4 regions of the Gordonia sp. 34D genome follow, and region 3 is predicted to be linked to each of the others. Evidence: riboswitches for the same ligand, from Rfam matches in the RefSeq annotation. Region 3 holds a riboswitch; each other region holds the start of a gene.

Region 1 (7,297 bases), 1.4 Mb from region 3:
ACCGAGTGGTACGACTACGGCGTCTACGCCGCCACGACGACCTATCTCACGCAGGCCTTCTTCCCGGGCAGCCTCGGCACGATCGGAACCATGCTCGGCTTTGCCGTGTCGTTCGCGCTGCGTCCGCTCGGCGGATTTGTGTGGGGCCCGCTCGGCGACCGCCTTGGTCGCAAACACGTCCTCGCGATCACCATCCTGCTGATTTCGTTGGCCACCGCATTGATAGGCGTACTGCCAACTCATGCCTCGATCGGTATTTGGGCTCCCATCCTGCTCATCGCCTTGCGCGTCGTACAGGGCTTCTCGACGGGTGGCGAATACGGTGGTGCGGCCACTTTCATGGCCGAGTATGCACCGCCCCGCAAACGCGGCAAGCTCGGCAGTTTCCTGGAATTTGGCACGATGGCCGGCTTTGCTTCCGGCACGGCGATCGTGTTGTTCATGAGTTTGGCGCTGTCGGAATCGCAGATGAGCGAGTGGGGTTGGCGTCTCCCCTTCTTGCTGGCCCTGCCACTGGGCATCGCGGGCCTCTACCTGCGGTCGCAATTGGACGATCCGCCAATTTTCACTGAGGCCGACAAGCCCGACACCGGGGGCATCGTGGGTCAACTCCGCGAGACAATCGGCACGTACTGGAAGCCCATCCTGATCATGTTCGGGATGGTGGTTGCACTCAATGTCTGTAACTACACACTGCTGGCGTACCAACCGCAGTATCTGAAGGGGTCCCTCGGACTCAGCGAGGATTCGGCTTCGGTCGTGATGTTGATCGGCCAGGTGCTGATGATGGTGCTGATCCCCGTGTTCGGTGCGTGGTCGGACCGAACGGGCCGCAAGCCGATGTGGCGGTGGTCGTTGATCGGACTGCTGGTTCTGGCGGTGCCGATGTATTGGCTGATGGGTCAGAGTTTCGGTTGGGCAATCGTCGGGTTTGTCGTCCTAGGCATCCTGTACATCCCGCAACTGGCAACCATCTCGGCGACGTTCCCCGCGATGTTCCCGACCCACGTCCGGTATGCGGGATTCGCGATTTCCTACAACGTATCGACGGCCGCGTTTGGCGGTACCGCACCGCTGGTGAACGATGCCGTGGTCGACGGGACCGGGTGGACGCTGTTTCCGGCGCTGTACATGATGGGCGCATGCCTGGTTGGCCTCGTCGCACTCCGGTTCCTCACCGAAACCGCGGGGGTGCCGATTGCTGGCACCGCGATCCCCGGCGTGGATGACGAAGCGCCGACACTGGAAACGAAGGCACCCATCCACGCCTAACCGCTTCCGTGGCCCGGTCCCGGTACCGTTGATTCGGTGACCAACGACGACGTGCTGGCCGACCCGTACCTCTGGCTCGAGGAGGTGACCGGCGACGACGCCCTCGCTTGGGTTCGCGACCACAACGCGCCGACGATCGCCGATTTGACCGACTCAGACCGGTTTGCCGAACTCGAGTCCGGAGCCCTCGAGGTCCTCGATACCGACGATCGGATCGCCTATGTGCGTCGGCGCGGCGAGTTTCTCTACAACTTTTGGCGCGATGCGGCGCACCCGAAGGGCCTGTGGCGCCGCACCACCCTCGAGCAGTACCGCGCCGCCGATCCGGAATGGGATGTGCTGATCGACGTCGATGCTCTGGCGTCCGATGAGAACGAGAATTGGGTGTGGTCTGGGGCCACGATGCTCCGCCCGGACTACGACCGCGCGCTGATTTCCCTATCGCGCGGCGGTGCTGATGCTGCGGTGGTTCGGGAGTTCGACGTGAGCGCCGGTACCTGGGTGGCCGACGGGTTCACGTTGCCGGAGGCGAAGTCGACGGTCGGTTGGATCGACCGCGACACCGTCTACGTGGCAACCGATTTCGCCTCCACCCCCGATGGCCTGTCGGCGCTGACGTCGTCCGGCTATCCGCGGACCGTGCGCCGGTGGTCGCGTGGCACCGATGTGGCCGACGCCCCGACGGTCTTCGCTGGCGAGGTCTCCGACGTGGCCGTTGCCGCCACGTGCGACACCACACCGGGCTATGTGCGGCATTTCGTGTCACGGTCGACGGACTTCTTTAATGCGCTCGACTACGAACTCCGGGATGGCGAACTGATCCGGATCGAGGTTCCCACTGATGCCTTCTTCGTCGTCCGCCACAACTGGCTGCTGGTGCTGGTGCGGTCGGAGTGGACCATCGACGGCCCGGATGGCCCGGCCATCACGCATCCCGCAGGCACCCTGCTGGTGTTCGACTACCCCGCCTACCTCGCGGGAGACCGGACCCACCGGGTTCTCTTCGCACCTGATGCGCACACGAGCCTTGAGGACTTCGCGTTCACCCAGTCGCATTTGGTGATGGTGACGCTGCACGACGTTGCCACCCGCTTGGAGTTCCGTGAACTCGGCACGTGGCAGCTGGCGACGGTTGCTGGCATCCCCGATTTGGCAACCGTTGGCGTCCTCGACGCCGACCCCGACCACAGCGACGAAATCTGGCTCTCAGCAAGTAGTTTTACGCGGGCCCCGAGCCTGCTGCACGGCTCCACCAGCGACGGTGTCTCCATCATCAAGTCGTCGCCCGAGTTCTACGATGCCTCGACAGTTTCCACGCAGCAGTTCTTCGCCACGTCCGACGACGGCACCGCCATCCCCTACTTCGTGATCAAGCGAGACGATGTCGCGTCCGGCCCCACCCTGCTGTACGGGTATGGCGGCTTCGAGAACTCGATGACACCGTCGTACATGGGCATTGCCGGGCGCAGTTGGCTCAGTCGCGGCGGCATCTACGTGATTGCGAATATTCGCGGCGGCGGCGAGTACGGCCCGGAGTGGCACACGCAGGCGCTGAAGGCGGGTCGCCACCTGGTGTACGAGGACTTCGCTGCGGTGGCCCGCGACCTCGTCGCACGCCGCCTTACGACGCCCGAACAGCTTGGGGCGCAAGGCGGCTCCAACGGCGGCCTCCTGATGGGGGTCATGGCGACGAGCTATCCGGAGCTCTTCGGCGCCCTGGTCTGCCAGGTGCCGCTGCTCGATATGCGCCGCTATCACCTTCTGCTGGCTGGCGCATCGTGGATGGCAGAGTATGGCGACCCCGACGACCCCGACGAGTGGGAGTTCATCGCCAAATACTCGCCGTACCAGCGACTGCGTGCCGATGCCGCGATGCCGAAAATGCTGGTGACAACGTCGACCCGCGACGACCGCGTGCATCCCGGGCACGCGCGGAAGTTTGTGGCCCGCATGGAAGAGCAGGGGCATGAGGTGCAGTACTACGAAAATATCGAAGGCGGGCACGGCGGCGCGGCCGACAACCGGCAGAGCGCGTTCAAGTCGGCGCTGGCTTACGAATTCTTGTGGCGCGCGCTGGGCCGCAAGGAGGCGGGCGCATAGCCGCGGATCCGTTTCAGCAGGGCGTCGACGTTGAGCATTGGCTTGCCCCGCACCAGCGGGTAGCACGCGAAGCCGATGGCGAGCGCGCTCGCGTGCCCGACGGCGGTAAAACTCACCGGCAGATCCAATAGCGGTCCGCAAAACACGACGACGGCGCCGGCGATGTAGATCCACCGCCAGGGACGCGGCAGATAGTACGACAGCACGCCGATCACCGCGGCCATGAAGTAGCTGACACCGACGTCGGTGGCGTAGCGCAGTGACGGGTTGGCGACGCCGGTTTGTATGGCGGCACCGACCAGCCCCTGGCTGATCAGGGTGGCGAGGATGTGTCCGGCGAGGCCGACCGCGAGGTACCGTCTACTCCCCATCCAGCGTTCAGCGGTTGCCAGGAAAATCGTGAAGCCAAGAAAGTACGGCACCCAGTACGCACCGTCGAGCCAGAGAAGGCTGCCGAAGAAGGCCCGGAGCGGATCGTGCAAGAGGTTCGCGATATTGGTCGATCTCCGGCCAAGGATCGCGTCGAGCTTCTCGGGCGAAACACGATGCTGGACAACGGTGGTTGCCAGCAGTACCACCAGCCACAGGTACGTGATTGGTGCGCGGCGCACCCAGTCCCCGGCGATGGCGATCGCGCGACGCCATCTGCTCCGAGTCTCGCTCATCGCCCCACGTTAAGCCCGTCAAGGGGCTTGCGCCAGTGGGAGTTGAGAATGTCTGCATGCTAGATTTGCGCCGATAACTAAGCGATATCCCGTGAGGAAGCCGGTGTGAGTCCGGCACGGTCCCGCCACTGTGACCTACCCGAGGAAGTTTCTTTCCGAGTAGCAAGTCAGACACTCACCGTCGCTTCTGCAGACCCGGGGCGGAGCATCCCCGAGGGAGGTTTCTGATCCATGCGTGCCACTCGACTCAGCGTGCTCGTCGCGGCCGTCGCCGTGACTATCCCGATCGTTGCGACCGGTTGCTCAACGGCCCCGGCAAACGACGCGGGCAGCACCCGCGACTGCATCACCGACTTCGACGCGTCGAAGGACTATTTTCCGGATAAGTCGACCATCGACGAAGCCACCGGCCTGAAGATCGAGTACCACAACTCGTATCAGGTAGTAACCGTGGCGCATCCATCACAAGGTGCACCGGCCGCATCGTATGTGCTGGTCCGCTGTGGTGCGCCCGCCCCGAAGCTCGACGGTGCACTGGCCGACGCCCCGCAAGTCCAAGTCCCGGTGCGGACCCTGTATTCCGGGTCGACGACCCACCTGCCGTCGATCGCCGCACTCGGTGCCGCCGATACCGTGACGGGCGTTGCGACCACCGGATACGTCTCGACTCCCGAAATCGTTGAGCGAATCAAGGCGGATAAGGTCCGCGAATTCGCCGATGCTGGCGTGGTGAACGCCGAAAAGGTGATTGCCGGACGACCGGACGTGCTGGTGACCGACGGCAACGACTCCCCCGCCTTCGGGAAAATCACCGGCGCGGGAATCCCAGTCATCGCCGACGCCGACTGGTTGGAAGAGAATCCGCTGGGCCGTGCCGAGTGGATCAAGTTCTTCGCCGCTCTGACGGGCACCGAAAAGGAAGCCGCCAACGTCTTCAACGACGTTAAGAACAGCTATCGGGCCGTGGCGGCGAACCTTGCGAATGCCCCGAAAACCAATGTGCTGCTCGGCGGAATCTCGAACGGTACGTGGATGATGGCGTCGGGCGATAGCTACTTTGGCAAGTTGGTCGCCGACGCTGGCGGTACCTACCCGTGGATCAACGACCCCGCGCAGGGGAGCCTGCAACTGTCGGTGGAAGCCGTCATTGCCAAGGGCCGCCTAGCCGACAAGTGGCTGCTCAGCGACCCGACTATCGCCTCACTCGCCGACTTGTACAAGCAAGACCCGCGCTATCGGGCCTTCGCTAAACCCGCTGAGCAGGCCTGGAACAGCACCAAGGCAACGAACGCTGGCGGCGGCAACGACTACTGGGAGAAGGGCGTGCTGCGTCCCGACCTGGTGCTCGCCGACCTCGCCGCCATCTTGCATCCCGACCTGTACCCGAACCACAAATTCGAGTTCTACCTGCACCTGCCAGCGCAGTAAGTCCACGGCATGACGAAGAGTCCAGTCGCGTCGACATCGCGCCGCGACCGCAACGCCCTGGTGTGGGGCGGGCTGCTGGTGGGGTGTGTTGTTTCCGTGCTCCTGGCGGCCGCGTTCGGCTCGGTGCCAATTCCGGCGGGCGACACGGTGAAAGTCCTGACCGGCGGGCATCTGCCCGACGATGGTCTCGACTTCATCCTCCGCAATGTCCGACTCCCGCGCATCACTACGGCGGCTCTCGTTGGCGCGGCACTCGGGGTCGCTGGCCTGCAAATGCAGACGCTATTTCGCAACCCCCTCGCTGATCCCTACATTCTCGGCGCCAACTCCGGAGCCAGTCTCGGCGTCGCCCTGGTAGCCCTGACGGCAGGAACGGCCGGGGCGGCGAGCTTTGCTGGCGGCCTGGCCGGATGGGGTCGAGCGGGCAGCGTCGCGGCCGCCGCTATCGGTGCCGCCGTAGTTCTCGGGCTGGTCTTGCTGTTTTCGGTTTGGGTCCACAGTGCGGTGACCCTGCTGCTGATCGGCGTGATGATCGGATCGGTCACCGGTTCGCTGGTGGCGGTGCTGATCGTCTACGCCGACCCTAACTCCGTCAAGGAGTACATGATGTGGGGCCTTGGCACGTTCTCGGCGACGTCGTGGGACGACCTCAAGATCGCCGCGCCGGTCGTGTTGTTCGGGATCTTGGTGTCGTTGGCTTCGGTCCGCTCACTGAATGCGCTGCTCCTCGGCGAGGAGTATGCCCGGTCGATGGGCATCGACCTGCGGATTACGCGGGCCACCACGCTGCTGTCCGCGGCCATTCTGACCGGCGTCGTCACCGCGTACTGCGGACCCGTCGGCTTCCTCGGACTGGTAATCCCGCACATTGCGCGTGGACTGTTTGGGACGGCGAATCATCGAATCCTCCTGCCGGCCTGCGTCGTGGTCGGAGCACTATTGGCCGTGTGGTGCGGTGTGATTGCCGAGTTGCCCGGCCAAGACAACGCCCTCCCGCTCAACGCGGTGACAGCCTTGATCGGCGCGCCGATCGTCATCACCGTGCTGCTGCGCGGGCGCGGCCAAGGCGGTGCCGTGTGACGCCCGCAGGCTTGACCCTCGACTCCCTCACGATCGGCTATCGACACCGTCGCACGCGGACGACGGTTGCCGCCGATCTCAACGCCGTCGCGCACCGCGGCGCGCTGACCACGCTGATTGGCCCGAACGGTGCAGGCAAGTCGACGCTGTTGCGCACCATTTGCGGACTTCAGAAACCGTTTTCGGGAGCGGTACTGCTGGCCGACGGCACCGATACCACCCGAATGCGGCCAGCCCGGATTGCCCGGCGGATCGCAACAGTGGGCACCCAGGTGATCGACCCTGGCCGCCTCACCGCCCGCGAAGTGGCCGAACTCGGTCGCACGCCGTATGTCGGGGTCACCGGGCGACTCTCGGAGCACGACCGCGCCCGCGCCGACTGGGCCCTGTCAGCGGTGCGCGCACAGTCGTTGGCCGATAGGGCGTTTCATGATCTCTCCGACGGTGAGGGGCAGCGAGTCCTCGCGGCTCGGGCGCTTGCCCAAGATCCCGAACTATTGGTGCTCGACGAACCGACGTCGCACTTGGATGCGCCGTCGCGCGTGGAGTTCCTCGATCTGGTGACGACGCTGGCGCGCGATCACGACATCACCGTCCTGGTGTCGTCGCACGAATTGGAATTGGCAATGCGGCTGTCGGATTCGCTCTGGCTCCTGGCCCCCGACGGGACCCTGCATTCGGGCACCCCGAGCGAGGTGGCCGAGTCGGGTGCAGTGGCTACGGCATTCGACCGCGGCCGTCTCCGCTTCGAC
Region 2 (7,297 bases), 1.8 Mb from region 3:
GATCTCACAGGCGGGATAAAACCGACTTTGGCGCCCCCGCGGGCCTACCGGCCAATTTCCTCATTTCTGTCACGATTCGACCGATCCGTCACGACACGCCGTGATCGGTGACGGAACTGTCGTGTCGCTGAGCGATGTCTGTGACAGAAATGAGGAAATTTGACGGGCTTTCCGGGCCGAAAAGCGTTAGGCGACGGGCGCGGCCACCTCGGCTCGGGCCGCGACCGCTGCGGCGACCATGCGCTTCAACGCCACGACGACCTCATCGGTGCGACGCGTCTTGAGCCCACAGTCGGGGTTCACCCACAGGCGATTAGCCGACACGGCACCCAGTGCCTCGCGGAGCGACGTGGTGATCTCGTCGATACTCGGGATGCGAGGCGAGTGAATGTCGTATACCCCGGGACCCACCTGGGCAGCGAAGCCCGCGTCGTTGAGGTCGTCGAGCACCTCCATGTGCGAGCGCGCCGCTTCGATGGACGTCACGTCGGCGTCAAGCGCCGCGATTGCCCCGATGACATCGCCGAACTCGGAATAACACAGGTGCGTATGCACCGCGGTGGTGTCTTCGACGCCCGCGGTCGACAGGCGGAAGGCACGTACCGCCCAATCGAGGTAGGCGGCTCGATCAGCGGTCCGCAACGGCAGGAGTTCGCGGAGTGCCGGCTCGTCGACCTGAATAATCGGGACCCCGGCCCGCTCCAGATCGACGGTTTCGTCGCGGATCGCCAGCGCTACCTGGTTTGCCGTCACGGCGAGCGGCTGATCGTCGCGGACAAACGACCACGCGATGATCGTCACCGGACCGGTCAACATGCCCTTGACCGGTCGGTTCGTCAACGACTGCGCGTAAGTGGTCCAGCCGACTGTCATCGGGGTGGGCCGTGCCACGTCACCGAACAGGATCGGCGGCCGCACACACCGGGAACCGTACGACTGCACCCAGCCGTTGGCGGTGGCGGCGAAACCGTCGAGTTGCTCGGCGAAGTACTGCACCATGTCGTTGCGTTCCGGTTCCCCATGAACCAGCACGTCGAGGCCAACTTTCTCCTGCAAGGCGATCACCTGGGCGATCTCTTGCTCCATCCGCGCGCGGTACGTGGCCGCATCGATGGTCCCGTTCTTCAGTGCCGACCGGGCCCTGCGGATTTCGACGGTTTGCGGGTACGAGCCGATGGTCGTCGTGGGGAGAATAGGCAGAGGCAAAGCCGCATCTTGGGCTTCCCGCCGAACAGCGGCGTCGGCGCGTGTCCAATCCGACGACGAGAGGCCGGTCAGGCGCTCACGAACGGCCGGCACGTGCAGGCGAGGGTCAGTGGTTCGCGACAGCAGAGCCGTGCGCGATGCCGTGAACTGCGGCTCTTGGTCCGCTTCACCGTGCAACAAGGCCCGGGAAAGCGCACCAACCTCGGCGAACTTTTCCTCAGCGAACGCGAGCCAGCCGTACAGGGCGTCGTCGATCTGCGACTCGCCGCGCAGCGTATACGGCACGTGGAGCGTGGAACACGACGTCGAAACCGCCAGTGATCCGACGTGTGGTCGTAGTTCGCGGAGGGTTTCCAACGCTGCGTGCAGGTCGGTCCGCCAGATATTACGACCGTCGACGACGCCGGCAACGACATGCTTGCCGGTTAGCTGGGCGTCGCGAATTGAATCGGCCGAGCCAGCAATGAGGTCGACGCCAACGCCGTCAATTCCCGTGCGACCCAGGGCTGCCAACCGGTCGCGAGCATCGCCGAAGTAGGTCTGCACCAACAGCTTCGGACGATCTGTCGATTCCGACAGGGCGCGGTAGACGCGCTCTGCCAAGCCGGCGAGACCCTCGGCCTGATCGGTCACCAGGGTGGGCTCGTCGAGTTGGACCCACTCGACGCCCGCGGCCGCCAACTGCGCCAACAGGTCGACGTACAGGGGGAGCAACTCGTCGATCCGCGCCAGCGGGCTGATCGAGACCGCCTCGGCATCGTCGCCGACCGTCTTCGACAGGGCTAGGAAAGTGATCGGGCCGACGACCACGGGTCGTGCCGGGATGCCGAGAGCTTGGGCATCTGCGACCGCGCCGAGCACGGTACTCGCGTCGAGCGCGAAGCTGGTCTCCGGACCGATCTCAGGGACCAAATAGTGGTAGTTCGTGTCGAACCACTTGGTCATTTCCAACGGGGCCACGGTGTCGTTTCCACGGGCCGCGGCAAAGTAGCGGTCCAACGGATCGGTAATTGACGCCACCCGAGGGGGCAGGGCGCCGAGCATCACGGCGGCGTCGAGCATGTGGTCGTAGTACGAGAATGTGTTTACCGGAACGGAGTCAAAGCCATTGCGTACCATTTGATTCCAGCTGTCGCGCGCAATACTGTCGGCAACCTGCTTGAGGTTGGCAGCATCGGTTCGGCCCGCCCAATAGGCTTCGACGGCGCGCTTGAGTTCCCGATTTGCGCCGATTCGGGCGACGCCGGGGACCGTCGTCGTGAAGGTGCCGCGGTGTGGACTTGGGGCCTTGTCGTTGGACATGACGTTTCTTCTCTCCTGCATGAGTAGTTAACGGGTTGCCGCCATGTACGGGCACAGAAGAAACGAAGACTTCGAGCCCTTCCGCGAGGCGGACAACCATCGGGAGCGTGTGCTTCCGATGCATCAGGCAGGTCTTCGGGCTGGTCGGCGTGCGTGCTCGCCGTAAGGGAGCCCGCTTCTAGTGGCCGTCGCTTCCCGGGAGCTGCGAGTGCAGCACATTCCCAGTGCAGGTGACGGCGGTCGTTCCGACATACCGCTGCGGGTCAGCTCCGGATTCTCACCGGATTCCCTCTTCACGGGCGGACACTGCACGGTGGCGGTGTCGTCGCGTCGACGCCCGGGGTCGAGAAGCAGGGGCTCCTTGAGTATCTCGTTCGGGCGAACCAGTTGCGATCTCAATACTATTCAAACGAGTAGAATTGGGCGTCATGGGATTTGGCGATGATTTTAATTCAGGGTCGTCGGCTGGATCTGTCGCTGGAATCGTCCTCGTTGCTCGCGGGGATGAGCGCATTCCCGCAGGTGAGAGCGACGTACCTGGCATTGAACGACTGATGGCTGCGGTGTCAAGCCTTGGCGCTGGTGGATGTGATTCGGTCTACGTGGCGCTTGGGGCACGCGTGGTGCCAGCACCTGACACCATCTCAACCACCCTGTATTTGCCCGAGTGGTACGACAGTCTCGACGCCTGTGTGAGGGCGGCGCTGAGTTTCGTGGACCAGCATCCGGCGCTCGACGGCGCGGTCCTGCAGACCCTCGATAGTCCTGATCCTGGTCCGAGCGCGGTGTCTCGAGTGTTGGCGGTGGCCGCGCAGGGTCCGAACACGATTTGCCGTGCCGAGTTCGCAGGGAAGCCAGCCCAGCCCGTTTATTTGGGTGCGGATCGGATCCGCGAGGCGATCGAGCAGGCGGGTGCCGGCCTCACGACGGTCCGCTACTTGATCGATCACCGCAACGACGTTGTGGGCGTCGACTGCACCGACTTGGGGAACCCCGCCAACTCGGTGCTGTAGGCCGAACCGTTCGGCCTTCCCCATAACGCGCCCCCACTTGTTCTCGCATGATGCGTTGATTCCCGCACTACGTTAGACGTGGTGCGGGAATCAACGCATCATGCGGGAACGGCCTAGGTGCGGTTCGGGACGCCGACGGTCAGGGGGGCGGGTGTCACGTCGAGCAACGCTGTGGCGCAGCGGGCGGCAGGGTCGGCGGCGGCGGAAAGCGCGTCGCCGAAGCCGTCGCGGCTCAGGCCACGGAACGTGCCGTCGCGGTCGACTCCAATGAGGGCCGCGAGTTCGCCCGTCGTCGGGACACAAATCGCCCAGGTGAGACTGGATTCGTCGGCCCACGCCGCATCGGTGTCGCGAACATAGCCTGCGGGGTCGTCGATACCGAGAAGCGTCAAGGCCGGAACGTCCGAGAGCCGATCGTCGTCCCGGAGGGCACGCAAGTACCAAGCACCCGCATTGATCTCGACAGCTTCCACATTCGACTCCTAAAAACAGCTATGCCGTACTTTGGGCCCAGTAAGCGGGCCCAAAGTACGGCATAAGCGGATAAGACTACTTAATCTCCAGCAGGACGGTGCCCTGGGTGACGGCAGCGCCAGCTTCAGCCGACAGCCCGGTGATCGTGCCAGCCTTGTGCGCGGTGACCGGGTTCTCCATCTTCATCGCTTCCAGCACCAAGACCAGATCGCCTTCTTCGACGGTGTCGCCCTCAGCGACGGCAACCTTCACGACGGTGCCCTGCATCGGTGCGGTCACGGCGTCGCCCGAAGCAGCGGCCGCGCCGCCCTTCTTGCGGGTGCGTGCCTTCGGCTTGCGGGTGGTTGCACCGTTACCGGAGCCGCCGCCCAAGTTGAGGTCGCCCGGGAGCGAGACCTCGACACGACGACCGCCAACCTCGACGACAACCTTCTGTCGTGGGGCTGAGTCATCTTCGATGGCTTCGCCGTCGGTGTACGGCTCGATGGTGTTGTCCCAGTCGGTCTCAATCCACTTGGTGTAGATGTCGAAACCGTCTTCGCCGCCAATGAAGGCGGGGTTGGAGACGATGTGGCGGTGGAACGGGATGACGGTTGCGAGACCGCCGACCTCGAACTCAGCGAGCGCACGGCGTGCGCGGTCGAGGGCCTGGTTGCGGTCCTCGCCGGTCACGATGAGCTTGGCGAGCATCGAGTCGAACTGGCCGCCGATGACGTCGCCTTCGCGGACGCCGGAGTCAACGCGGACACCGGGGCCCGAGGGCTCGCGGTAGGTGCTGACGGGGCCGGGGGCGGGGAGAAAGCCGCGACCGGCGTCCTCACCGTTGATGCGGAACTCGAAGGAGTGGCCGCGCGGTGCGGGATCCTCGGTGAGGGTCAGCGCCTTACCTTCGGCGATGGCGAACTGCTGGCGAACCAGGTCGATGCCTGCGGTTTCCTCGGTGACAGGGTGCTCCACCTGGAGGCGCGTGTTGACCTCGAGGAACGAGACGGTGTCGCCCTGGACGAGGTATTCCACGGTGCCTGCACCGTAGTAGCCTGCTTCCTTGCAGATGGCCTTGGCCGAGTTGTGGATGCGGGCGCGCTGGTCGTCGGTCAAGAACGGCGCCGGGGCCTCCTCGACGAGCTTCTGGAAACGACGCTGCAGCGAGCAGTCGCGGGTACCGGCAACGATCACGTTTCCGTGCTGGTCGGCGATGACCTGGGCCTCAACGTGGCGGGCCTTGTCGAGGTACTGCTCAACGAAGCACTCGCCGCGACCGAAGGCGGCAACAGCCTCGCGGGTGGCGGACTCGAACAGTTCGGGGATCTCTTCGACGGTGTGCGCGACCTTCATGCCGCGACCGCCGCCGCCGAATGCCGCCTTGATGGCAACGGGAACGCCGTATTCCTTGGCGAAGGCGACGACTTCGTCGGCACCCTGCACGGGGTCCTTGGTGCCTGCGGCCATCGGGGCGTTGGCGCGCTCAGCGATGTGGCGAGCGGTGACCTTGTCGCCTAGGTCGCGAATCGACTGCGGTGACGGACCGATCCAGGTGAGGCCAGCGTCGAGCACAGCCTGTGCGAAGTCAGCGTTTTCCGAAAGGAAGCCGTATCCGGGGTGGATGGCGTCAGCACCGGAGCGAGCGGCAGCGTCGAGCAGCTTGTCGAAGACCAGGTACGACTCGGCGGAAGTCTGGCCACCCAGTGCGAAGGCCTCGTCGGCAAGCTGAACGAACATGGCGTTCGCATCGGGCTCGGCGTAAACGGCAACACTGGCGATGCCCGCATCCTTGGCGGCACGAATGACGCGGACGGCAATTTCGCCGCGGTTGGCGATGAGGACCTTCTTGATGGTCGTCTGGCTGATCTCAGCGGAACTGGTCACTGGCACTCCTGTGGCCCACCGCTCGGCGGGCCGTTGTCGGGGACGGCGTTCACCATCCGGGGTCGACGGGCTGCGTCTCGTGCGGGACGTTTCCCGCGCGTAGTTCTCTCACGTACGTCGCTTTGGGCGACCAACGTGATTTCCGCGACTTAGATTATCGCACCGAGCGATTGCTCGGTACGTGGCATGTCGCACAACTATGGAAACTGTCTACCTCCCATTCGCTGTACGCGCGAGTAGGGAGGCAAAATCGTCAAGGAAGGTTGGCACGTTCTCAGCGCCCGTCGCCGGATATCGCGCGTGCATCCGCAGACCGCCCGGAGTTCGGTTGGCCCACACGTAAACTTCGTCGTCAGCGTACGAATGGCTCCGCAGAACTCGGGCTGCACCCGCATCGCCGATGTCGGATTTAGGGCTGGCCCGCGTGTCCATATAGGAGAACACCATGTGCGGTGATCCGGTGACGCCAATGAGATCTGCCACACGTAGGAACGGGAGGTCGGCCCCATGTCTCGAATTGGTTAGTTCGGCGGTACTTCGACACGCGGCGACGGCCAATGTTGGGTCGTCGGACACGTCGATCACCATCGGTGCCAGTCCGACAAACCAGCCGAGCGAATGTAGCCATGTCCGATCGGTCCGCGTGTGGCGCGGCATTACGACGGCAAACTCGTCGGCACCGCACGCCTCGCGGAAGGCGACGGCCAAGGCCCCGAGAAGGCCACCGACGAGGGAGGCCCCGGCCGCGGCACAGAAGTCTTCAAACCGGACCGCGGCGGATTCATCGAGCAGGAGGGCAGTCCGCGATGGTTGGACCGGCATCGGTGGCGCATCGTCGGCGGTGACGACACCCGGGCGCAGATCGCGGAGCGACGACGTGGAGGCCACCTTGGCCGATGGGTTCAGCAGGGGATTGGCTGGCATCTGATTGTCGAAGCGCTGAACAAAGTGGGCCCACGTCTGCGCTGCCGGATGGTCGATATCGGCGGCCTCGGCTTCCCGTCGCTGCGCGTCGCTGAAGTCGAGGTAGCTTCCCGACGACTCAAGCTGTGCCGGGCGACGATCGCGAGCAGCCCGGTACAGCTCCGACAGTTCGTGGTGTGCGGTCACCAGCGAATAGCCATCGACGAGCGAGTGGTCGGCGGCGAACAGCAAGGTGAAACTGTTGGGTCGGGCGACCGTTGCGAACCGGTAGGCCGGCCAATGCAGAGGTGCGGTGGCGCGGTCGAAGGAACCGGCAATCTGCTCCAACAGCAGCGGTGTCTCGGTATACCAACCGATGCGCGCCATCTTGAGCTGCACGGTTTCCGGCGCAGTTGTGTAGCGTTCCGTCAGGTAGTTAGCGTCGTGATCGGCTTTCAGGACGACGTGCGAGCGCAGCACTTCGTGACGGTTGATGTAGGCGGCTACCGCGGCGCGCACGGACGGCACCGACA
Region 3 (7,297 bases):
GCGTGGAGGAGCGCCGGAATGTCGAGGTGCGCGGCGATGACGCGCCCCAGCAGGTCCACGAACTCGTCCGAGTCGTCCCGTTCGCTTGCTGTCACCAGGCCGAGGTGCCGGGACGGCGTGGCGAGTTGCTCGTCGCGCGGCAGCAATCCAAAAACCGGTAGTCCCGCGGTTTCCATGGCCGCGACAATCTCGGCGTCGTTGCGGACCGATCCGGTCCGGTTGAGGATCACTCCGACGATGTTGATGGTCGGGTCGAAGGCCGCCATGCCCGCTGCGACGGCGGCGACAGTCCGCGACTGTCGCGCCACGTCGATCACCAGCACCACCGGCGAGGATGTCAACGTCGCGACATGTGCCGTCGAAGCAAATCCGCCGGTGCCGAGCCGACCGTCGTAGAGGCCCATAACGCCTTCGACGATCGCAATATCTGCGCCCGCCGCACCGTGCAGCAGTAGCGGCACGATGCGATCTTCCCCGACCAGGTGCGGATCGAGGTTTCGTCCCGGGCGTCCCGTCGCGAGGCAGTGATAGCCAGCGTCGATGTAGTCGGGTCCCACCTTATGTCCGCTGACCTCTTGTCCGGCCAAACGGAGCGCCGCCATCAAGCCCATGGCGACTGTGGTCTTACCCTGCCCGGTCGACGGTGCCGCGATCACCAGTCGCGGTAGCTTCATCGGCTCACCATTCGATGCCCCGCTGCCCCTTCTGCCCGGCGTCCATAGGGTGCTTGACCTTGGTCATCTCGGTAACCAAGTCGGCAGCGTCGACGAGCGCGGCGGCCGCATTGCGGCCGGTGATGATGACGTGTTGGTGGCCCGGCCGGTTGGCAAGGACCTGCACTACCTCGTCGACGTCGACCCATCCCCACTTCATCGGGTAGGTGAATTCGTCGAGGATCAGCAGGTCGTGGGTCTCGTCGGCGAGCCGACGCTTCACCTCCTCCCAGCCTTCGACGGCGGCGGCCGCGTGGTCTTCGGTGTCGCCTTGCTTGCGGCTCCACGACCATCCCGAGCCCATCTTGTTCCACTGCACGGGCCCGCCTTCGCCGGTCTCCTCGTGCAGTTGGCCGAGGCGTTCCAGGACGGTCTGTTCACCGATGCGCCACTTGGCGGACTTCACGAATTGGAAGACCCCGATGTTCATGCCCTGGTTCCAGGCGCGCAGGCCCAGCCCGAAGGCTGCGGTGGATTTTCCCTTGCCGTCTCCGGTGTGGACCATCAGCAGCGGTCGGTTTCGACGCTGGCGAGTGGTGAGACCGTCGTTGGGGACCGTCGTTGGTACTCCTTGCGGCATCAGGCGGCTCCATTCAAGTGGTGGGTGTGCCGGCGAACCGAGGCCGTCAGCGCTTCGGCGCTCACTTCGGCGACCGGCAGATGTTCGGCACCCAGTCGTGCGGCGAGTTGACGGGCGAGGCCCAAGCGCAGCGGACCGCTTTCGCCATCAACGACGACGGTCGTGACGCCGAGGCTCGCGACGTAGTCGGCGGCGTGCAGCGACCGCGCGACGGCATCGGCACCACTCGTGGCACGACCATCGGTCACAATCACCAACAGCGGCCGCAGGCGCGGGTCGCGCAACCGTTCGCGCGTCACCACACGCGCCGCTTCGAGGAGTCCTTCAGCCAGCGGCGTACGTCCGCCGGCCGGGAGGTTGTCCAGTCGCGCTGCGGCGACGTCGACGCTGTGCGTGGGCGGTAGGGCGAGATCAGCGGCGTTCCCGCGGAACGAAATCAGGCCAACTTTGTCGCGGCGACGATAGGCGTCCAGCAGCAGTGACAGGACGGCGGTCTTGACCTGCGTCATGCGTTTGCGTGCGGCCATCGAACCGGAGGCGTCGACGCAGAAGAGCACCAGGTTGGCTTCGCGCCCCTCTCGGACGGCGATCCGCAGATCTTCACCGCGCAGGTCGATCCGCTCTCGTCGATCGTCGGTCGCTCGGCGTACCGCCTGTTTGCCCGCTGCGGCTTTGATGGTTTCCACCAGGTGCAGGGATCCGGTCGCGCCGACGGTGGCTCCGATACGACGGCCGGTGGTGGCGATTGCGCGACTGCGGCGTCCGGCTGTGCCGGCACCGATACCGCGAACAGTCAGGTGCTTTGGTCGATAGGGGTCCGTCGCCGCAGCGACGGTCTCGGGACCGACCGAGCCCGGTGACGGCTGCTGGTCGTCGGAAGCGGGATCTGGCGCGGGTGTGGATTCACCGCTGTCAGTTCCGTCCTTTTCTGCCCCGTCCTTGCCTGCCCGGTCGTTGTCTGCCCCGTCGGTCTGCGTCGACTCGTCGAGATTGTCGGGACCGTCCGGACGATGCTCGGGTTCCGGCGGTTCCGGAGGCAGTTCATCATCGCCCAGGATCTGATCGAGAAGTTCCTCGTCGATGCCGGGAGCGTCGAAGGGGTTGCGGCGTCGCCGGTGCGGCAGCGCGAGCAGAGCTGCCTGGCGGATATCGGCCTTGGTGACGGTGTCGCGGCCAAACCATGCAGCATGTGCGACGGCCGCGCGAGCAGTCACGATGTCGGCGCGCAGCCCGTCGACCTCGAACGCCGCGCACACTTCGGCGATCTTCAATAGCGCAGGATCGCCGAGTCGTACCGCACCAACGCGTTCTCGGGCCGCTGCGATCTCGTCGGTGAGCGCAGCCTCGCTGGCGGCGTAGTTGGCATTGAAGGCTGCGGGGTCGGCGTCGAACGACATCCGGCGCCGCACCACTTCGGCGCGCAGAGTCGGCTCACGCGGGGCCGCGACCTCCACGGTGAGGCCGAACCGGTCGAGGAGTTGGGGGCGCAGTTCCCCTTCCTCGGGGTTCATGGTGCCGATCAGCACAAATCGCGCCGCATGCTCAATCGAGACGCCGTCGCGTTCCACCGTCGCGCGTCCCATGGCGGAGGTGTCGAGGAGGAGGTCGACGAGGTGGTCGTGCAGCAGGTTCACTTCGTCGACGTAGAGGATGCCGCGGTGCGCGCGGGCCAGGAGTCCCGGTTCGTACTCGACCTTGCCTTCCGACAGTGCCCGTTCCAGGTGCAGGGACCCGAGGACGCGGTCTTCGGTGGCACCGACCGGCAGTTCGACGAGGCGAACCGGCCGGGTGAGAGTCGTCGTATCAGCGAACGGGGCGTCGGGTGAGGTGGCTGCGGGGTCGGCCGGGTCGATGGAGAAGCGGTCCGCCGCGTACACGTCGATCGGCGGCAGCACGGCGGCGAGCGCGCGGACTGCGGTCGACTTTGCGGTCCCTTTCTCCCCACGAATCAGGACGCCCCCGATTTCCGGGGCGATTGTCGTGAGGATCAACGCCAGTCCCATATCGCCAATGCGGCGACCGACGTCGGCGTTCTCGGGGGTGGCCGTCTCGCATCCGAGGACAGCAGAAAAGGGGTACTGCACCGGCATTTGAGGCTCCCGCTCATGCACACGTGGTCGGCGTTCAGAACGCCGCCACACAATAGGGTCGGGCGCGAGGCCGGTCTTCGGACTTGTCGGATCCCCTCGCATGGAGGGGCCCGATTTACCGCAGCGGGCCTGTGCCGGAATCTCACCGGCTTCCCAGATTCTCCTTGTCGGCAGTTGCCACCGTTTCCGATGCCGAAGCCTCCAAGGCACCTCGTGCCTAGTGCCTACGATAGCGTCAGCGTTCGTGTCCCAGACAACGAGCCCCGCGACCCCGCCGCCGATCACCGTTGTTGGCGTCGGCGCCGAAGGTTGGGCGGCGATGCCCGCTGAACAGCAAAAACTAGTACTCGACGCCAGCGTGGTTATCGGTGGCGCACGACACTTGTCGATGCTCCCCGACCGTCCCGACCAGCGGCGGCACGTTTGGCCGTCGCCTTTGCGCGAGCAGCTCGGGGCTTTTCTTGGCGAGGTCGCAGGCGGCTCCGTGGTGGCGCTCGCGTCGGGTGATCCGCTGGTCTCGGGGATCGGTTCTACATTGATCGACGTGCTCGGTGCCGACCGTGTGCGGGTGATCCCGGCAGTGTCGTCAGTCGCGTTGGCCCGGGCTGAGTTGGGGTGGTCAGCCGAGTCGTGTGTGGTCGTCTCGCTGGTGGGTCGCGATGTTTCGCTAGTGGTCCGAGAGTTGTCTGCGGGTCGACGGGTGGTGGTGCTGTCGTCGGACGAGAACACTCCCGCGGCAGTGGCGGACCTGCTGCGAAACCTCGGCTACGGCGCCAGCGTTATGCACGTGCTGGGCGACCTCGGATCGGCCGATTTCAGCCGACGCGACGGGACCGTCGCCACCTGGACCGGACCGTCGTCGAGGCTCAATGTGATCGGCCTCGAGCTGATCGGGCCGCCCCACGGATCGTGGGTTGCCGGACTGCCCGACAGCGTTTTCGAGAACGACGGGCAGCTCACCAAACGCGACTTGCGCGCCTCGGCGTTGGCGCGGCTCGCTCCTGTCCCCGGCGAGCACCTGTGGGACGTGGGCGCTGGCGCAGGCTCGGTTGGGATCGAGTGGATGCGCGCGCATCCCACCTGCACGACCACCGCAGTCGAAGCGCACCCCGACCGGGCAGAACGGATCGCCCGCAATGCCAGCAACCTCGGGGTGCCTGGTTTGCGGGTCGTGGTCGGGAAGGCACCAGAAGCCCTCGACGGCCTACCCGAACCGTCAGCGATCTTCATCGGCGGCGGCGCGACCGCCCCCGGCGTCGTCGACCATTGCTTGGCCGCACTGCCCGCTGGTGGTCGCCTGGTGGTGCACGGCGTGACGATCGAAACCGAACGACTCCTCGGCGAATTGCACGCCGCGCACGACGGCGAGTTGACCCGCCTTGCGGTGGAGGTCGCCGCCCCGATCGGCAGCTTCACCGGCTGGACGCCGATGCGCACGGTGACCCAGTGGACGTTTACGCGCGGAGCTTAGTTCCGCGCTCCCGCGCAGGGTCGTACAGGAACGACTCCCCTCCGGCCGTCGGGTCCAGCGCCCAACCGACCAGGATTACGGCTGCCCGTTTGAGCCTGGCCGCGTCGACGATGTCGGCGATGGTCGCCACGGTTCCCCTAAGGATCTGCTGCTCGGGTTGGCTGGCTCGGTACACGACGATCACCGGGCAGTCGGCGCCGTAGTCGCCGATCAAGTCGTCCATCAGGGCCCGGGTTTTGGTGATTGCCAGGTGCAACACCAGTGTTGCCCGCGTCGCCGCGAACGCTGCCAGATTTTCCGTCGCCTGCATCGCGGTCGATCGAGCCTGCGTCCGCGTCAACACCACTGACTGGCTGATGAGCGGGACCGTCAGCTCCCGCCCCACGACAGCCGCTGCGGCCGCGTAGGCGGGAACGCCCGGCGTTACGTCCCACGCGACGCCTGCCGCGTCGAGCCGTCGAGTTTGTTCGGCGAGCGCCGAGTAGATGGACAGGTCGCCCGAGGCCAGGCGCACCACCTCGTTCCCGGCCGCATGCGCCTCGACGATTCGGGAGGTGATCTGGTCGAGGTCGAGACCCTGAGTATCGACAAGCTCAGCGTCTGGGCTTGCGTGGCTCAGCACGTCGGGATCAAGGTAGGTCCCCGGATAAAGCACCACGTCGGCGGCGGCGAGCAGTCTCGTCGCGCGGACGGTCAGCAGGTCGGCGGCACCGGGTCCGGCGCCCACAAAGTGGACGGTCATTGCGCCAGCTCCAAAGCCTTCACGTAGCGAGGCGTCCACACCCCGGCAGCACTGATTCGCGTGGAACTTGCACCCACGATGAGCAGGCATTTCATGTCAATGGTCGTCGGATCCAGCTCGGCCAGGGTCGTCACCGTGAGTGATTCTTCGGCCCGGCCTACGTCCCGTCCGACGATCACCACGGTGTCGGCGGCCCGATGTTCCAGCAGCACCTCCCGCGCCGTCGCGATTTGCTCAGTCCGCGACCGCGACGCCGGGTTGTAGATTGCCAACACCAGATCCGCTTCGGCAATGGCGCGCAGTCGTCGTTCAACAACCGCCCACGGCTTCAGCCGATCCGACAGCGACATCACCGCGAAGTCCGCTCCGATCGGGGCACCCGCCTTCGCAGCTACCGCCTGCACCGCACTCACTGCGGGCAGCACCCGGACCGCAATCCCCGCATACGCGGGATCCTCAGCGGCCTCGAACACGGCCGCCGCCATCCCGAAGATGCCAGCGTCGCCGCCCGACACTACTGCAACCTTCTCCCCAGCTTTGGCGAGATCCAGCGCGTGCCGGGCACGGTCCACTTCGACGGTGTTGCCCGACGCATGCCGAGTGAGGCCGACTCGCTGGGGAACACGGTCAACGTACGGGCCATAGCCGATCACATGGTCCACGTCGGCGAGCGCCGCGGACGCCTCGGGCGTCAGCCATCCGTCGGGGCCGGGTCCAAGCCCGATCACCAGCAGTTCCGCGGCTGGACGCGCGACGACCGACTCCTCCGGCACGTCACCGTCGGCTCGCATCCGCGCTGCCGTGGCCTTCTTCGCGTCGTCACCGGGGACCACGATCAGCGAAAAGTACGGCACCGACGCGGGGTCGACGTCGACCACCGGCAGCCAGCGTTCCTCCGGTTGCGACGCACGTTCCACGTACCAGGCGCCGTCGAGGCGACCGGCTTGCGCGAGCGCCGACCGCACCGCCGGGAACGTCCGACCGAGCTTCATGATGATCGCGCCGTCGGTGTCGGCGAGGCGTCGAGCGAGTTCCGGTTCCGGCAGCGTGCCGGGCAAGACGGTCAGAACGTCGGATTGTCGGACCAGTGGTCCGGCGCTGCCGCCGATGGCGGCGGTCGCCGCGGCAAACGCTGGGATTCCGGGGACCACCATCGTCGGATAGATGTCCTTGAAACGGTCGTGCAGGTACATCGATGACCCGTAGAACAGCGGGTCCCCTTCGGCGAGGAGCACCACATTGCGGTCGGCGTCGAGGTGCGCGGACAGTCGTTGGGCGCACGTCTCGTAGAACGCCGTCATGGCACCGACGTATCCGCCCGGATGGTCGGTGGTGCCGGTCGTAACCGGGTACCGCAGTTCTTCTTCGATGGTCTCGGTCGGGATGAAGCTGTCGGCGATCCGCCGCGCATGCGACTGCTTGGTGGTTCCCGCGTGATAGGCCACGACGGTCGCCTCGCCGATGATGCGAGCAGCTTTGATCGTGACGAGTTCGGGGTCGCCGGGGCCAATGCCGACGATCGTGAAGGTGCCGGTCATTCCTTCTCCTGTGCCAGGGCGTTGAGCGCCGATGAGGTCATGGCCGAGCCGCCGCGACGTCCGCGGACGGTGACGTACGGGATGTCGATGCCGTGGGTCGCGGCGAAGTCGATAAGGGCCTGCTTGGATTCGGCGGCACCGATGAAGCCGACGGGGCATCCGA
Region 4 (7,297 bases), 590 kb from region 3:
TCGAGGTCAACACCAACGACGCAGAGAGGGTGCCGAGCGCAATGGCGGCCGCACCGAGGGTGCGCGCGGTACGCGAAGGTGCACCACGCAGGGGTCTACGTGGCAACTACTCGGGGCTTTCCGGGAGTCCTTCGCCGCGGCGCAGCTTTTCGGCCATGGTCGCGAGCATTTCCTGAGACTCGGCGGACAGATCGAACGCGCGGCTCGAAAGTCGACGCAGGCCGTGCCCGCGCAATTGCGAAAGCAATTCGAGGTCGTGGTCGATGCGGGCGGCGTAGACGTCGTCGTAGAAGTAGTCGGGCTTCACCTTGAAGAAACGGGCGAGCGCGGCGATGGTGTCCGGCGACGGATTTGTACGGTGGCCGTTGCGCAACTGGGAGAGGTACGGCTTGGAGATCCGGTGGCCTTCCGACGACAAGGTGGCCGCGACTTCCGCATTGGTATGCGGCCTGCGGCCAGGCGGGTGCACCGTTTCGAACAGCTTATTGAGCCGCCCTGCAAAACCTTCGTCCATCGTGCCTTCTCGTGTCTATTTGCCGTCTCGGTCGGGGATTAGTCGGTTTTAACCCATTGAGCCTATCCCGAAGCCCTGAAGCCAGCGCCTTTACTGTGACGCGGATGACGAAGTTGGCATGACTTCGCTGGGTCGGTTAACTCATCGGCAATTCTAGCAACCTTCGATAGCCGTTAAGTATCCCGGCGATCACCTCAGCTCGCAGAATTTGATTTTCACCGCGATGATGTAAATTCGCCATGGCGCAATTGGCCTGCATAAACATAGTTATGCTGGGGTGTGACGCAACTTACCTTGGGGTCATTGGCGAGATTGCTATAAGGTAACTGGAGTGTTCGGGTGACTGAACGCATTGCGCCATCACATGCGGCTTGTCTGCTGGTGGCGGGTGAAATCCTGGGGGGAGCATCCGCCACCGGCGCAAGGCCAAACTATTACTCGCAGATTGCACCATTAGACGCCGACGTCACCAGCTTTGAGTACTTCGCAAGGACCCCGCGCGTGTAGCGGGGCGGAAGCGGAACAAAGCTCTTCGCTCGCTCAGCCAGTACCGCCTCGTCGACCAGGATGTCGAGCGTTCCCTGCGCCACGTCGAGCCGGATTCGGTCGCCATCTTCGACCACTGAAATCGGCCCGCGATCGACGGCTTCCGGAGCCACGTGGCCCACGCACAGTCCGGTGGTTCCGCCGGAAAAGCGCCCGTCGGTCAGCAGCAATACATCTTTGCCGAGGCCCGCGCCCTTGATGGCGCCGGTGATCGCCAACATTTCGCGCATGCCAGGCCCGCCCTTGGGGCCTTCGTAGCGGATCACAACGACGTCGCCCGCCGTGATGGTGCCGTCCTCGAGGGCATCCATGGCTGCGCGTTCCCGGTCGAAGACTCTGGCGACGCCCTCAAAGACGTCGGAATCGAAGCCCGCTGACTTCACGACCGCGCCGCCCGGGGCCAGTGTTCCGTTCAAAATGGTGATGCCGCCGGTTGGGTGGATGGGGTTCTTCATCGCGTGCAGAACGAGGCCGTCGGGGTCGGGTGGGGCGATGTCGGCGAGATTCTCAGCGACGGTCTTGCCCGTCACGGTGAGGCAGTCGCCGTGGAGGAGACCAGCGTCGAACAGTGCTTTCATAATCACAGGGACGCCGCCGATGCGGTCGACGTCGGTCATGACGTGCTGGCCGAAGGGCTTGACGTCAGCCAGATGTGGAACCCGGGCGCCGACGCGTTTGAAGTCGTCGAGCGAGAGTTCAACATGGGCTTCGTAGGCGATCGCCAGCAGATGCAGCACGGCGTTGGTGGACCCGCCGAATGCCATCACCACGGCGATCGCGTTCTCGAATGCTTCCTTCGTCATGATGTCGCGCGCGGTGATTCCGCGGCGCAGCATTTCGACGACCGCCTTCCCCGATTCGCGGGCAAAGCCATCGCGGCGCCGGTCGGGGGCCGGCGGTGCGGCGCTTCCGGGCAGAGACATGCCGAGTGCTTCGGCGGCGCTGGCCATGGTGTTGGCGGTGTACATGCCGCCGCACGCGCCTTCGCCGGGGCAAATGGCGCGTTCGATAGTGTCGACGTCTTCGCGTTTCATGAGTCCGCGCGCACAGGCACCGACGGCTTCGAAGGCATCGATAATGGTGACTTGATGCTCGGATCCGTCCGAGAGTTTCGCGTATCCGGGCAGGGTTGAACCGGCATAGAGAAAGACCGACGCGAGATCGAGTCGCGCCGCGGCCATGAGCATTCCGGGCAGCGACTTGTCGCAGCCAGCCAACAGAACGGACCCGTCGAGGCGTTCAGCGCTCATCACAGTTTCGACGCTGTCGGCAATCACCTCGCGTGACACCAGCGAGAAGTGCATTCCCTCGTGGCCCATGGAGATGCCGTCGGAAACGGAGATGGTTCCGAACTCCATCGGAAACCCGCCGCCCTCGTGGACTCCCTCTTTAACGGCCTTAGCGAGGCGGTCGAGCGAGAGGTTGCAGGGTGTGATCTCGTTCCACGACGAGCCGACCCCGATCTGTGGTTTCCCCCAGTCGTCGTCGCCCATGCCGACCGCCCGGAGCATGCCGCGCGCGGCAGTTCGCTCCAGACCGTCGGTCACATCGCGGCTACGGGGCTTGATGTCGGGATTGTTGCCGGTGGAGTCGGTAGCCATGCTCTGACGATAGTGCTGATTGGGATGGAGGTCACGAGTTCGCCCGCTTCGGCCTCGGGGCCGGTCCGCTACTTCCTTACAAGCACCACTCCGGGGCGGTCGAAGGCCAGGGAGTTCTTAGTTGCCTGGATGTTCGTTTCGTAGACGTGGGCACCGTTGAACTGTTTGCGGATTAGGCGATTGAGTTCCGCATTCTCGGGCCGCCAGGGCGCGGCGCTGCGGAAGTCGATGGCACCCTCCAGGGTGCGGGGATTGTTGTCGAGGCCGGGACCGCGGGGGAGAAGGCGCAGGCCGTCGGTGGTGTACAGCTCGACGTTGAACGTGCGGCCGGTCGGCAACGTCAGGGTGACGGGATGCTTCGTTTGGGCCCACTCGAAGTTTTCGGTGGTCATGGTCCAGCCGTCGGGCAGCTTGCCACGGAAGTTCACCTTGTTCTTCGGGGCGAGGGTCAGGGCCGTCTGGTTGGTGCTCGGGTCGCCGTGCAACACCTGCCCCCGCAGTGGCTGGCCCGTCGGGGTAAACGCCCACGTCGACGCCGTGATTGGCTTGTGCCAGTAGCCGGTGGTGCCGCCGCTCATACCCTCCACTCGAAGTTCGCGGTCTTCGGCGGTAGCGCCAGAATCGTGGATAGTGATCCGGGAGGTAACCGTCCCCGGGATCTTCGGTTGAGGCTTCCAATCCTCGCCGGGCAGGTCGATCGCCGCATAGCCGGGGTTGAATCGTTCAGCCAATTGGTTTGGCGCAGAAGGCTTCTTGGGTTGCGGCTGCCAAGAATAGCGGCCCGGAATGTGGTTGGCACCTGCGGTGTCGAGGTCGTAGAGACGGGTAAACATGTCGCCGTACTTGTTTTGCACCAGCGTCACCGACCCGGATGTGGAGATCGCATTCGCCTGGAATCGGCCCTGCTCGGGACCGCCGATCTCGTAGCTGAAGTCGGCGGGCAGCCACGGGTCCTGATAGATGATCCGCGAACCGTCGTCGGCCAAGCTCACCAACTCAACCAGTCCGGCAGTGGTGGGATGGGTGACGCCCTTGGGGTCTTTGAAGCTCGTCGAGATCCGGTGACTGATCGACCACTTGTTGGCGACGGGTTGCTTCGCGGCTTTGTTGGGCACCTGCATGCCTGGCCACAACCAGATTGGGCCGCCGAACATGCGCGTCCAATTCCACAGCATCGGTCCGGACAGGAGGTTATCGAGGGAGTAGATGAAACCGTTCTTGTCCAGGGCCACCAGCATGTTGTTGTTGACTGAAATTGCGACTATTTCGCCGTCAAGGCAACCGGGGGTGGCGACCTTGCGCCACGGCTTCGACGAATGCCGGGCCCGCGCATACAGGTGACCGTTGTGCAGGACGGCTTCGGTCCTCGAGTTGAAACCCTGCGTGTTGTCGCGGAATTCGACCTTCGCTGGCAGCTTCTCCTGCCGCGGTGCGGGCGGAAGACCGTCGAACTCAGACGGGCCCTTGATGCTGGGTAGCGGCGTAAACAACCCGGGCAGCGGGGGAACCAGCTGGAAGGTGCTGATGAACGGAACGCAACCCAGCGGTTGGGGCGATGGTCGTGCCGATACCTCTGCCGAACCCAAACCGATACCGGCCGCAAGAAAGGTGGAGGCGAGAACGGCGGATAGCGCGGTGCGCGTGGTGGTGGTGCGGCCCATGAAACTCCCCCGTTGTCTCGGCCCGCGGTCCTCGGCCGATCGTGCTCTGACCGTATCGGGTCAAGTGCTCGCAGATCCGGAATCCTACTCAAATCGGCTGCCGATACACTCATCGCATACGTCACGGTGTTCGGGAAGTCCGGTGAAAATCCGGCGCGGACTCGCCACTGTGAGCAGGTCCGACAGTCGTTTGGAGTGAAAATCTCCGGCCACTGGGTGTTTGCGCATCCGGGAAGGTACGACGTCGGGAGCCCTGCTAAGCCAGGAGACCGGCCGCGGCGTACCCCGTAGTTCCACGAGTATTGGAAAGGGGGTCGCTTTGCGTACCCTTTGGAAGTTCGGCCCGAGCGCCGCTGTTGGTCTGTCGGTGGTGCTGGCGCTGAGTGCCTGCACCACAGCGGAGAGTTCCACCGATGCAGGTGCGGCCATCCGGCTGGCGAACTGTGGTCGGACGGTAACGCTGGCCAAGCCTGCAACGTCGGCCATCACCGTCAATCAGGGCGCGACGGAATCCGCGCTCGCCATCGGCGCAGCGCAACAGCTTGTTGCGACGGCCTATCTTGACGACGCCATCTCGCCGAAATGGGCGGATGCCTACGGTCGGATCGACGTGCTCTCGGACAAGTACCCCGAACGTGAGGCGCTGCTGGAGAAGCGGCCCGATCTGGTGGCGGCGTCGTACGCGTCGGCCTTCACCGATAAGGCGCTCGGTAGCGAACAGTCGTTGGCCGACCTGGGAATTGCGGCCTACGTCTCGCCGTTTGGGTGTGCCGACAAGTCCGCGCGGCCGGCGCCGTCGTGGGCGGCTGTCGCCGGCGAGACCAGCGATTACGGCACGCTCTTCGGCCGAACTGAGCAAGCCGACAAAGTCAACGACGCGATGCGCGCCACCCTCGCTGAGCTTAAGGCGAAGCATGCCGGGGCAGGAAAAACGATCATGTGGTGGGACGCCAAAACCGACAGCCCATCCGTAGGCGGGCGGGGCGGCGGACCACAGCTGGTGATGGATGCGGTCGGCGCGACCAATGTGTTCGGTCAGCTTTCGGGCAACTGGGCCGACACCAGTTGGGAGGCCGTGCTGAAGGCGGATCCCGACGTCATTGTTCTTATCGACGCCAGCTGGGACCCGGCCGCTGCCAAACGCGCCTACCTCGAATCCGACCCCGCGCTGCGGGATCTTTCCGCGGTAAAGAGGGCCTCGTACGTGGTGGTTCCGTTCTCCGAAAGCACACCGGGTGCTCGTCTGATCGACGGGGCGGTCCGACTGTCGGGCGCGCTCGCGGGGTAAGCGATGTTGCGCGAACGAGTCCATCCGGCCCCGAGCTTTATGCTCTGGACCGGGGGACTGTTGGCTGCGCTCCTGGTCAGCATGGCTTTTGGCGTGGTGATCGGGTCGGCAGATCTATCGCTGAGGACGGTGTTCGACGCCATCCTCGGTCGCCTCGGAAGCGGCTCGGGGGTCAACGTGCTCGACGAGCACATCGTCGTCGACCTACGACTGCCGCGGGTGGTTGGGGCAGCGGTGGTGGGTGCGGGTTTGGCGGTGTGCGGTGCAGTGTTGCAGTCGTTGACGGGCAATCAGTTGGCTGATCCGTACATTCTCGGGATGTCGGGCGGCGCGGCCTTGGGTGCATCGGTGGTGCTTAGCACCGGTCTTGGCTTGGGGATCATGTCCGGCGGGCCGGTTGTTTCTGTTGCGGCGTTTATCGGGGCCATGGCGGCGCTGCTGTTGGTGTTCGCGATCGCGGTGACCCGCGGCGGGGCCCTACTGCCCGGCCGACTGATCCTGGCGGGCGTGGCTGTGGGACAGTTGGCGGCCGCCCTCAGTTCGGGGCTGATCTATTTTGGTCCGCACGGGACGGCCGAGCGGGTGATGTTTTGGTCGCTGGGGTCGGTCGCGGGGGTTCGGTGGAACACGCTCGCGCTGAGTGCGGCGGTGACGGGTGTGACGGTGGTTGTGGTGCTGTTTCATGCCCGGCCGCTCGACACCTTCGCCTTCGGTGAGCGGGCTGCCGCCGGTCTCGGTACGGACATTTCTCGGACGCGATGGATTCTGTATGCGCTGGTGTCGCTATGCACCGCAGTGCTGGTGGCGATGTCCGGGATCATCGGCTTTGTCGGCCTGGTGATTCCACACGCTGTGCGTTTCCTCGTCGGCCCGTTGCACGCGCGGGTGCTGCCGCTCGCGATCGTGATGGGGGCGTTGATCGTGGTGTGGTCGGACATCGTGGCACGCAGTCTGCTGCCCGCCCGCGAACTGCCGCTCGGCCTCGTCACCTCGGCGATCGGGGTGCCCGCCTTTATCTGGCTGCTACGACAGAAGGGCACCGAATGAACTTCGACGTGTACAGCGCCAGCGTGATCCGGGACGGCAACCCGATCTTGAGCGACGTGACGTGCAGTGCGCGCGCCGGGGAGTTCACCGGGATCATCGGGCCCAATGGTTCGGGTAAGTCCACGCTGCTGTCGTTGCTGATGCGGTGGCAGAAGCCCGACACTGGCCGCGTCTTTCTGGGTGGCCGCGACGTGCAGACTATTCGACGCCGCGAGTTTGCCCGGACCGTCGCCGAGGTGGAACAGCATTCGGCGACGGTGCTGGATTTGTCGGTGGAGCAGATCGTCGAACTTGGCACCATCCCGCACGGTGCGGGTTGGGGGCGTCCGCTGGGGGAGGCGTCGCAGGATGTGGAGCGGGCCCTCGATGCCCTGGGCCTTCGACCACTGCGTCGGCGGGCGTGGCACACCCTTTCGGGCGGTGAGCGGCAGAAAGTTCAGGTGGCGCGTGCGCTTGCTCAGCGTCCCGAAGTGTTGGTGCTCGACGAACCCACCAATCATCTCGATGTTTCTGCGGGCGTCCAGTTGCTCAGTGCGGTACGAGAATTAGAACTGACGGTGGTCGCAGCGATCCACGACTTGCATCTGGCAGCGATGTTCTGCGACCGACTGGTGGTCCTCGATCAGGGGGTGGTGCAGGC

What was found. Region 3 has a riboswitch for cobalamin ahead of AC1L34_RS00390 (VWA domain-containing protein). Riboswitches for the same ligand answer to the same signal wherever they lie in the genome.
Region 1: linked by a shared signal. The riboswitch ahead of AC1L34_RS12120 (ABC transporter substrate-binding protein) and the one ahead of AC1L34_RS00390 (VWA domain-containing protein) in region 3 are both predicted to bind cobalamin.
Region 2: linked by a shared signal. The riboswitch ahead of metE (5-methyltetrahydropteroyltriglutamate--homocysteine S-methyltransferase) and the one ahead of AC1L34_RS00390 (VWA domain-containing protein) in region 3 are both predicted to bind cobalamin.
Region 4: linked by a shared signal. The riboswitch ahead of AC1L34_RS15900 (ABC transporter substrate-binding protein) and the one ahead of AC1L34_RS00390 (VWA domain-containing protein) in region 3 are both predicted to bind cobalamin.

What each region holds. Positions count from the first base shown of each region.
Region 1 is NZ_CM155293.1:2,603,472-2,610,768, forward strand. Features, by position in the region: gene AC1L34_RS12105 (MFS transporter) at 1-1,272, shown strand, start outside; gene AC1L34_RS12110 (prolyl oligopeptidase family serine peptidase) at 1,309-3,372, shown strand; gene AC1L34_RS12115 (rhomboid-like protein) at 3,324-4,037, opposite strand; cobalamin riboswitch at 4,092-4,234, shown strand; gene AC1L34_RS12120 (ABC transporter substrate-binding protein) at 4,269-5,465, shown strand; gene AC1L34_RS12125 (FecCD family ABC transporter permease) at 5,475-6,545, shown strand; gene AC1L34_RS12130 (ABC transporter ATP-binding protein) at 6,542-7,297, shown strand, end outside.
Region 2 is NZ_CM155293.1:1,836,631-1,843,927, reverse strand. Features, by position in the region: gene metE (5-methyltetrahydropteroyltriglutamate--homocysteine S-methyltransferase) at 187-2,508, opposite strand; cobalamin riboswitch at 2,618-2,833, opposite strand; gene AC1L34_RS08525 (glycosyltransferase family protein) at 2,937-3,521, shown strand; gene AC1L34_RS08520 (hypothetical protein) at 3,635-3,994, opposite strand; gene AC1L34_RS08515 (acetyl/propionyl/methylcrotonyl-CoA carboxylase subunit alpha) at 4,071-5,867, opposite strand; gene AC1L34_RS08510 (condensation domain-containing protein) at 6,072-7,297, opposite strand, start outside.
Region 3 is NZ_CM155293.1:78,772-86,068, reverse strand. Features, by position in the region: gene AC1L34_RS00400 (cobyrinic acid a,c-diamide synthase CobB) at 1-674, opposite strand, end outside; gene cobO (cob(I)yrinic acid a,c-diamide adenosyltransferase) at 679-1,293, opposite strand; gene AC1L34_RS00390 (VWA domain-containing protein) at 1,293-3,383, opposite strand; cobalamin riboswitch at 3,435-3,581, opposite strand; gene cbiE (precorrin-6y C5,15-methyltransferase (decarboxylating) subunit CbiE) at 3,628-4,854, shown strand; gene cobM (precorrin-4 C(11)-methyltransferase) at 4,838-5,596, opposite strand; gene cobJ (precorrin-3B C(17)-methyltransferase) at 5,593-7,134, opposite strand; gene AC1L34_RS00370 (precorrin-8X methylmutase) at 7,131-7,297, opposite strand, start outside.
Region 4 is NZ_CM155293.1:3,426,490-3,433,786, forward strand. Features, by position in the region: gene AC1L34_RS15880 (hypothetical protein) at 1-106, opposite strand, end outside; gene AC1L34_RS15885 (helix-turn-helix domain-containing protein) at 107-514, opposite strand; gene ilvD (dihydroxy-acid dehydratase) at 949-2,661, opposite strand; gene AC1L34_RS15895 (hypothetical protein) at 2,730-4,322, opposite strand; cobalamin riboswitch at 4,430-4,614, shown strand; gene AC1L34_RS15900 (ABC transporter substrate-binding protein) at 4,642-5,610, shown strand; gene AC1L34_RS15905 (FecCD family ABC transporter permease) at 5,614-6,657, shown strand; gene AC1L34_RS15910 (ABC transporter ATP-binding protein) at 6,654-7,297, shown strand, end outside.